DNA from 2 places in the Cellulomonas sp. P5_C5 genome. Region 1 is predicted to be linked to the other one. Evidence: predicted binding sites of a transcription regulator. Region 1 holds the regulator's gene; the other holds the start of a gene.
The links. Region 1 encodes LexA, which represses DNA repair genes until DNA is damaged. Its sites were predicted from a motif close to TCGAACANNTGTTCGA; they were not measured.

Region 1 (4,608 bases):
CCTCTACGTCGCTCGGCACCTGCCCAAGCCGGGTCGCGAGCCGGCGACGGACGCGCAGCTCGACGAGATCGCGGACCTCATCACGGCCGCCGGCGGGCGGACGCTCGGGCTGTTCTCGTCACGGCGCGCCGCCAACGCCGTGGCCGCCGCCATGCGCGAGCGGCTCGACGTGCCGATCCTCGCGCAGGGCGACGACCAGCTGCCGACCCTGGTCTCCCAGTTCATCGCCGACGAGGCCACGTGCCTGTTCGGCACGCTCTCCCTCTGGCAGGGCGTCGACGTCCCGGGCGCGACGTGCCGGCTCGTCATCATCGACCGCATCCCGTTCCCGCGGCCGGACGACCCGGTGAGCTCCGCGCGGTCGGACGCGATCGAGAAGGCGGGCGGCAACGGCTTCCTGGCCGTCTCCGCGACGCACGCGGCGCTGCTCCTCGCGCAGGGCGCGGGGCGGCTGATCCGCACGAGCGAGGACCGGGGGGTGGTCGCCGTGCTCGACCCCCGGCTGGCGACGGCCGGCTACGGCAGCTTCCTGACCCGGTCGCTGCCGGCGTTCTGGCGCACGACGGACCGTGCCGTGGCCGTCTCCGCGCTGCAGCGGCTCGCCGCACCCGGTTAGCCTCGGGAGATGACCGAGAGCCTGGACCTGGAAGACATCGGCCTGACCCCGTTCCGCAGCGGCAGGCGGACCTCGAAGCTGGCGATCGTGGGTGCGGGGGCGGTCGGGTCGACCATGGCCTACGCGGCTCTCCTGCGCGGTGCAGCCCGGTCGGTGGCGCTCTACGACATCAACGCGGCGAAGGTCGAGGCCGAGGCGCTGGACCTCGGGCACGGCATCCAGTTCATGCCGATGGCCGAGGTGGTCGGCTCCGACGACATCGCGGTGTGCGCGGACGCCGACGTCGTCATGTTCACCGCCGGGGCCAAGCAGAAGCCCGGCCAGTCGCGCCTCGATCTCGCCGAGGCCACGATCGGGCTGGTCCGCAAGGTCCTGCCGGCCCTCGTCGAGGTGGCGCCGAACGCCGTCTACGTGATGGTGACCAACCCCGTCGACGTGGTCAGCTACGCCGCGCTCCAGATCTCCGGCCTTCCGCCGTCGCAGCTGTTCGGGTCCGGCACCGTCCTCGACTCGTCCCGGCTGCGCTACCTCATCTCGCAGCACACCGGGGTCGCGGTGCAGAACGTGCACGCGTACATCGCCGGCGAGCACGGGGACACGGAGCTGCCGCTGTGGGGGTCGGCGAGCATCGGCTCGGTCCCGCTGCTGGAGTGGACCGGCCGCGGTGGGAGCGGGCCTCTGACCGCGGAGGTGCGGGACCGCATCGCGCACGAGGTGGTCGACTCGGCCTACCGCATCATCGAGGGCAAGGGCGCGACGAACTACGCCGTCGCACTGGCCGGCTCCCGGATCATCGAGGCCATCGTCAAGGACGAACGACGCGTGCTGCCGGTGTCCTCGCTGCTGGACGACTTCCACGGGATCAGCGACGTCTGCCTGTCCGTCCCCGCGATCGTGGGAGCGCACGGCGTGGGCGAACGACTGCCGGTACCGCTGTCGGACGCGGAGCTGGCGGGGCTGCGGAAGTCTGCGGACGCCGTGCGTTCGGTGGCTCGTCAGTTCGGCTTCTGACGCACGTCGGGCCGCACCCCGACAGAGGTGCGGCCCGACGACGGAGTGTCAGAGGCTGCGCAGGACGCTCACCACGCGCCCCAGGATCGTGGACTCGTCACCCGGGATCGGCGAGTAGGCCGGGTTGTGCGGCATGAGCCAGACGTGGCCGTCGATGCGCTTGAGAGTCTTGACCGTGGCCTCGCCGTCGATCATCGCCGCCACGATCTCGCCGTTCTCGGCCACCGGCTGACGCCGGACCACGACCCAGTCGCCGTCGCAGATCGCGGCGTCGATCATCGAGTCGCCGACCACCTTGAGCAGGAAGAGGTCGCCGTCGCCGACCAGCTGGCGGGGGAGCGGGAAGACGTCCTCGACGACCTGCTCCGCCAGGATGGGCCCGCCCGCCGCGATCCGGCCGACGACCGGCACGTAGGACGGAGCGGGCAGGCGCTCGCCGTCCCCCTGGTCCGGGAAGGCGGAGCGGCTGCCGTCGGGCGCGGTCCAGGTGCCGACGCCGCGCGAGTCGTCGGCGTGCACGACCTCGATGGCGCGCGGGCGGTTGGGGTCGCGGCGCAGGTACCCCTTGCGCTCGAGCGCCATGAGCTGGTGCTTGACGCTCGACGGGCTGGTGAGACCGACGGCCTCCCCGATCTCCCGCATGCTCGGCGGGTAGCCCCGGGACTCCACCGACGACCGGATGGTGTCCAGCACGAGGCGCTGGCGCGCGGTGAGGCCGTCGGATCCGGGCGCCCCGTCCGGGAGCGTGTGGACCGTCGCCAGGTCCTTCTCGGGCTGGGACGTGTCCCCTGAGTCCGTCACTGCGCTCCTCCTCCGTCCGGCGGCCGCCGCGCAGCACGCCCGGCCTTCTCCGCCTGTACCTGCTCCCGCCCGCGAGGTCCTGACCTGCGGCGACGGGGGATCCCGGCGGCGATGTCAGTGCCTCGTGGTGCGCTTGTGCTGCATCGCCAGCCTAGGGAAGTCGGGGCTGAAGATCAAACATCTGTTCGATCGTGTCTCGACAGTGTCCTCGGATGCTGGTAGACATCGTACAGACGTTCGACGAACAGGCGTTCGACCTCGGGTCGGCGCTGACGCGGCTGGTGGAGCGGTACCCCGGGCAGCCGGGCCGAGCAGGAACGAGGGACGTGATGAGCGCGATGGTCATGGGACCGGCGATGCCGAACCGGGTGTCGAACCGTGTGTCGAACCCGGTGTCGAGCCGGACGGCGAACCGGGTGGCGGTCTCCGCCGCGCCGCGCGCGCACGTCTCGGCCCCGTCCGCCGCGCACCTGCGCCTCACCGCGCGCGGCCGCGCCGTGCTGTGGATCCTCGCCGCCGTCGCTGTCGTCCTGACGAACCTGGTCGCGAGCCAGGCGTCCGCCGACGGCCCCGTCTCCGCGCAGGAGGTCGTGCGGCACGTCGTCCAGCCGGGGGAGACCCTGTGGCAGATCGCCGAGTCGGTGGCCGCGCCGTCCGAGGACGTCCGGGACGTCGTGGTCGACCTGGTCCGTCTGAACGAGCTTCCCGAGGCCGGCCTGATGGCCGGTCAGGTGATCGTCGTCCCCGCGAGCTGAGCGCCCCTCGACGGCGGCTCGGTTGCCATCCGATCGTGCGGCGGCTAGGTTAGCCTTACCTCACAAGGCGAGCTGGGGGGCTTGCCGGAGGTGTGAGGTCGACGAGCGTGAGCTCGTGGGCTCACCGCAGTACAGCGCGGCACCGAGGCGAGTCGGTCCGTGACCTGGGACGGGGGCGTCCCCGCGAGAGCGGCCATCTTCGGGTGGCCGCTCTCGTGCGTTCCCGGCCGGCCGGCCTCGCGCGGCGTCTGTGCTCGCCGAGCGCGCGACCGACCTCGTTCTACGTCGGAGAACGATCTGCGCGCCGCCCGACGAGGCGCCTTGCGACGCGGGGGCCCGTGGCCTAGCGTCACGGAGGCGTTCACGACGCGATCGCTGTCGACAGACGTCCTGCCCGATGTCGAGGCGTCGACGCACCAGCACGAAGGGGGACACCGTGCACTGTCCGTTCTGCCGTCACCCGGACTCGCGGGTCGTCGACTCGCGGACCTCGGACGACGGCTCCACCATCCGGCGACGCCGGCAGTGCCCGCACTGCAACCGTCGATTCACCACTGTGGAGACCGCCAGCCTGTCGGTCGTGAAGCGCTCCGGTGCCACCGAGCCGTTCAGCCGCGAGAAGATCGCCGGTGGCGTGCGCAAGGCGTGCCAGGGGCGCCCGGTCAGCGAGGACGACCTCGCTCTGCTCGCACAGAAGGTCGAGGAGACGCTCCGCAGCGCGGGTTCGGCGGAGATCGACGCCTACGAGATCGGTCTCGCGATCCTCGGCCCGCTGCGGGAGCTGGACGAGGTCGCCTACCTGCGGTTCGCCAGCGTCTACCAGGCGTTCGACTCGCTCGAGGACTTCGAGGCGGCGATCACGGTGCTGCGCGCCGAGCGGGACTCGGAGCCGGGCACAGAACCTTCGGACGACGACGAGAGCGCGCCGACGGGCGAGGACGTCCGCTCGGTCTGAGCGGCACGGAGCGACCTGCACGTGTCGGCGGCACCACGTAGGTTCGTCGGGTGGAACCTCGCGACCTTGCGCTCCTGCGTGTCCCCGGTGCGCCGGCGGTCCTGGCGGACGGCACCCGCGCCGTCGTGTCGGTCCTCCAGCCCGACCTGACCGTCGACGAGTACGTCGGCCATCTCTGGTCCGTCGACCTCGACGGCGGCGAGGTGCCGCGCGTGCTGACCCGCGGCCACCGGGACACGGCGCCGGACGTGAGCCCGGACGGCCGGTGGGTCGCGTTCCTGCGGGCGGAGCCCGAGGGCAAGCCGCAGGTGCACGTCGTCGAGACGGCAGGCGGTGAGCCGATCCGGCTGACGGACGCACCCCTGGGCGCGTCCGAGCCCCGGTTCTCCCCGGACGGCACGCGCATCGCGTACGTGGCCCGGGTGCCCGAGGAGGGCCGGTACGCCGCCGACGGCAAGCCCGGCAGCGAG
Region 2 (4,224 bases), on a different contig from region 1:
GATGAGCGTGTTGCCCAGGTCCCGCAGGCGCGTGAGCGTGTCGATCAGGCGTCGGTTGTCCCGCTGGTGCAGGCCGATGCTCGGCTCGTCGAGGACGTACAGCACGCCCACCAGCCCGGAACCGATCTGCGTCGCGAGCCGGATGCGCTGCGCCTCGCCGCCGGACAGCGTCGCCGCCGGTCGCGTCAGGGACAGGTAGTCGAGGCCGACGTCGAGCAGGAAGCCCAGCCGCGCCTGGATCTCCTTGAGCACCTGCGCGGCGATCGCGCGCTCGCGCTCGCCCAGCTCCAGGCCGTCGAGGAACGCCCGCGCCTCGCGGATGGGCAGCGAGCAGACCTCGGCGATCGACTTGCCACCGACCCGCACCGCGAGCACCTCGGGCTTGAGCCGGGCGCCCTCGCACACCGGGCACGGGACCTCACGCATGAAGGCCTCGTACTTCTCCTTGCTCCAGTCCGAGTCCGTCTCCGTGTGCCGGCGCTCGAGGAACGTGATGACACCCTCGAAGCCCGTCGAGTACTGCCGCTCGCGACCCCAGCGGTTCTTGTACCGGACCTTCACCTCGTGGTTCTGGCCGTGCAGCACCGCGTCCCGGGCCCGCTGCGGCAGCGCCCGCCACGGCACCGACGTCGAGAAGCCCATGTCCGAGGCCAGCGCGCTGAGCACGCGGGCGAAGTACTCGCTGGAGATCTGCGACCACGGGGCGATCGCGCCCTCGTCGAGCGAGAGGTCCTCGTCGGGGACCACCAGGTCCGGGTCCACCTCGAGGCGCGACCCGATTCCGGTGCACTCCGGGCACGCGCCGTACGGCGCGTTGAACGAGAACGTGCGGGGCTCGATCTCGTCGAGCGTGAGCACGTGGTCGTTCGGGCACGCGCGGTGCTCGGAGAACCGTCGCTCGCGGTTGAGGTCGTCGATGTCGGCGTCCACGAGCTCGACGACGAGCAGGCCYCCGGCAAGCCCGAGGGCGGTCTCCACGGAGTCGGTCAGACGGCGCTTCACGCCCTCCCGGGAGACCAGACGGTCGATGACGACCTCGATGTCGTGCTTGAGCTTCTTCTCGAGCGTGGGCGGCTCGGTGAGCTGCACGACCTCGCCGTCGACCCGGGCGCGCGCGAAGCCCTTGCTCTGCAGCTCCTTGAACAGGTCGGCATACTCGCCCTTGCGGCCGCGGACGACCGGCGCGAGCACCTGGTACCGGGTGCCCTCCGGCAGCTCGAGCAGCCGGTCCACGATCTGCTGGGGCGTCTGCGCGGTGACGCGCTCGCCGCAGATCGGGCAGTACTGCGTGCCCGCCCGCGCGTACAGGAGGCGGAGGTAGTCGTAGACCTCGGTGATGGTGCCGACCGTCGACCGCGGGTTGCGGTTGGTGGACTTCTGGTCGATCGACACCGCGGGCGACAGTCCCTCGATGAAGTCGACGTCGGGCTTGTCCATCTGCCCGAGGAACTGCCGCGCGTACGCGGACAGCGACTCGACGTAGCGCCGCTGACCCTCCGCGAAGATGGTGTCGAACGCGAGCGAGGACTTCCCGGACCCGGACAGACCGGTGAACACGATGAGCTTGTCACGCGGGAGATCGAGGTCGACGTTGCGGAGGTTGTGCTCGCGGGCGCCCTGCACCACCAGTCGTTCGTTCACGGCGGGGAGTCTACGTGCCCCCACTGACAATCGCACATCTGTTCGACGTGAGTGAGCGCACATCGCGTCGACGTGCCGCTCCCCCGCTGCCGGGTCATGCTCACCTCGTGGAGAGACCTGACGCCGTCGTCGACCCCCCGCTGGTGCCCGTCGAGGACTACGCCGTCCTCGGCGACGGGAAGACGGCCGCGCTGGTCTCCCTGCGCGGCTCGATCGACTGGCTGTGCCTTCCCACGTTCGACTCGTCGGCCAGCTTCGCCCGCCTGCTCGGCACCGCGGACAACGGGCGCTGGCTCCTCACGGTCCGGGACGCGACGAGCGTCACCCGCCGGTACGTCGACGCCTCGTTCGTGCTGGAGACGACGTACGAGACGCCCACCGGCACCGCCGTCGCGCAGGAGACCATGCCGCTCAACGACGGGCGCGCCGACCTGGTGCGCCGGCTCGTCTGCACCCGTGGCAGCGTCGAGGTCGAGCACGAGTGGGTGGTCCGGTTCGGGTACGGAGCCGTCCTGCCGTGGGTGCGGCACATCACCGACGACGACGGGAACGACGCGATCCAGGCGATCGCCGGTCCCGACTCGCTGCTGCTGCGTGGCGACCGGCTGCCCAAGCCGGACGACCACCGGCACGCCGACCGGTTCACGCTGCACGAGGGCGAGTCGGTCGAGCTGGCGCTGACGTGGACGCGGTCCTGGGACGCCGCGCCACCCCGGCTGACCATCGCGGACCGGATCGACTCCACCCGGATCTCCTGGGGCCTGTGGGCCGCCAGCTGCGAGTACCACGGCTCGTACCGGGAGGCCGTCGTGCGCTCGCTGCTGGTCCTGCGCCTGCTCACCGACTCGGAGACCGGCGGGATCGTCGCGGCCGCCACGACGTCCCTGCCCGAGGACTTCGGCGGCGAGCGCAACTGGGACTACCGGTACTGCTGGCTGCGCGACGCCGCGATGACGCTGGAGGCCCTGCTCGAGCACGGGTACCGCGAGGAGGCGACCGAGTGGCGGGACTGGCTGCTGCGCGCCGTGGCCGGCCGCTCGTCGGACCTGCAGATCATGTACCGGGTCGACGGCGGTCGGGACCTCCCGGAGCGACAGCTCGACCACCTGGCGGGCTATGCCGGCTCGCGCCCTGTCCGCGTCGGGAACGCCGCGGTCGGCCAGGTGCAGAACGACGTGCTCGGCGAGGTGATGTGCGCCCTCGAGCTCGCGCGTGAGGCCGGCCTGCGGGAGACGGACGACACCTGGTCGCTCCAGCGGCACCTGGTCGACGACCTCCTCGAGCGGTGGCGCCACCCGGACCGCGGCATCTGGGAGGTCCGGGGCGAGCCGCGGCACTTCACGCACTCGAAGGTGATGTCGTGGGCCGCCGTCGACCGCGCCGTCCGGGCGGCKGAGAAGCACGGGCTCGCCGCGCCGGTGGATCGCTGGCGCGCGGAGCGGGACGCGATCCACGCCGACGTGCTGGCGCACGGCTGGAACGCGGAGCGGCAGACGTTCGTGCAGTCGTACGGAGCCGAGCACACGGACGCGTCCCTGCTCCAGCTGGCCCAGGTCGGCTTCCTGCCGGCGCACGACCCGCGCCTCCTGTCCACCCTCGCGGCGATCCGCGCCGAGCTCGAGATCGCACCGGGGCTGCTGCGTCGCTACCCCACCGAGCGCACCGACGACGGGGTCGCCGGGGACGAGCACGCGTTCCTCGCCTGCTCCTTCTGGCTCGCCGACGCCCTCGCCCGCACCGACGACGTCGAGGGCTCGACCAAGGTCCTCGACATCCTCGTCGGCCTGGCCAACGACGTCGGCCTGCTGGCGGAGCAGTACGACCCGGCCGGTGGCCGGATGGCGGGCAACGTGCCGCAGGCGCTGTCCCACCTGGCGCTGGTCCGCGCGGTGCACAGCCACGACCTGGCGCTCGCGCGGCGGTCCCGATGACGTACACCGGCGACGTGCAGGCGGGCGGTCCCACGCAGGTCCGGGTGCTCGACGAGCTCGAGATCCGCAAGGCCGCGGTCGGGCCGATGCAGAACAACGCCTACCTGCTCACGTGCCGGGCCGTCGGCGCCCAGCTCCTGGTCGACGCCGCCGACGACCCCGACCGCCTCCTCGCGCTCCTGCAGGAGGGGACGACCCAGCTCGACCTCGTGGTGACCACGCACCGGCACCCGGACCACCTCCGTGCCCTGGCGTCCGTCGTCGCCGTGACCGGAGCGGCCGTCGCGGCCGGCGCCGACGACGCCGACGCCATCACCGAGGCCACGGACATCGCGGTGACCCAGCGGCTCGACGACGGCGACACCGTGCGGGTCGGGGACGTGGCCCTCACGGTCGTGGCACTGCGGGGGCACACGCCGGGTTCGGTCGCTCTGGCGTACCGCGAGCCGGACGGTCGCGTGCACCTGTTCACCGGCGACTCGCTCTTCCCCGGCGGGGTCGGTGCCACGCAGGGACCCGAGGCGTTCCAGCAGCTCTACACCGACGTCGTGGAACGGGTCTTCGACCGGTTCGGCGACGACACCTGGGTCTACCCCGGCCACGGCCGTGACACGACTCTCGGGGCGGAGCGCGCGCACCTGCCGGAGTGGCG

Region 2: uvrA (excinuclease ABC subunit UvrA) is a predicted target of LexA. The motif match lies at 1,672-1,687, and genes of this name have one in related genera.

What each region holds. Positions count from the first base shown of each region.
Region 1 covers NZ_JBFULY010000003.1:90,280-94,887, reverse strand. Annotated here, with positions in the region: gene ACXJKF_RS03870 (ATP-dependent DNA helicase) at 1-616, shown strand, start outside; gene ACXJKF_RS03865 (L-lactate dehydrogenase) at 626-1,627, shown strand; gene lexA (transcriptional repressor LexA) at 1,676-2,428, opposite strand; gene ACXJKF_RS03855 (LysM peptidoglycan-binding domain-containing protein) at 2,641-3,183, shown strand; gene nrdR (transcriptional regulator NrdR) at 3,620-4,138, shown strand; gene ACXJKF_RS03845 (alpha/beta fold hydrolase) at 4,189-4,608, shown strand, end outside.
Region 2 covers NZ_JBFULY010000026.1:35,689-39,912, forward strand. Annotated here, with positions in the region: gene uvrA (excinuclease ABC subunit UvrA) at 1-1,641, opposite strand, end outside; gene ACXJKF_RS17695 (glycoside hydrolase family 15 protein) at 1,749-3,572, shown strand; gene ACXJKF_RS17700 (MBL fold metallo-hydrolase) at 3,569-4,224, shown strand, end outside.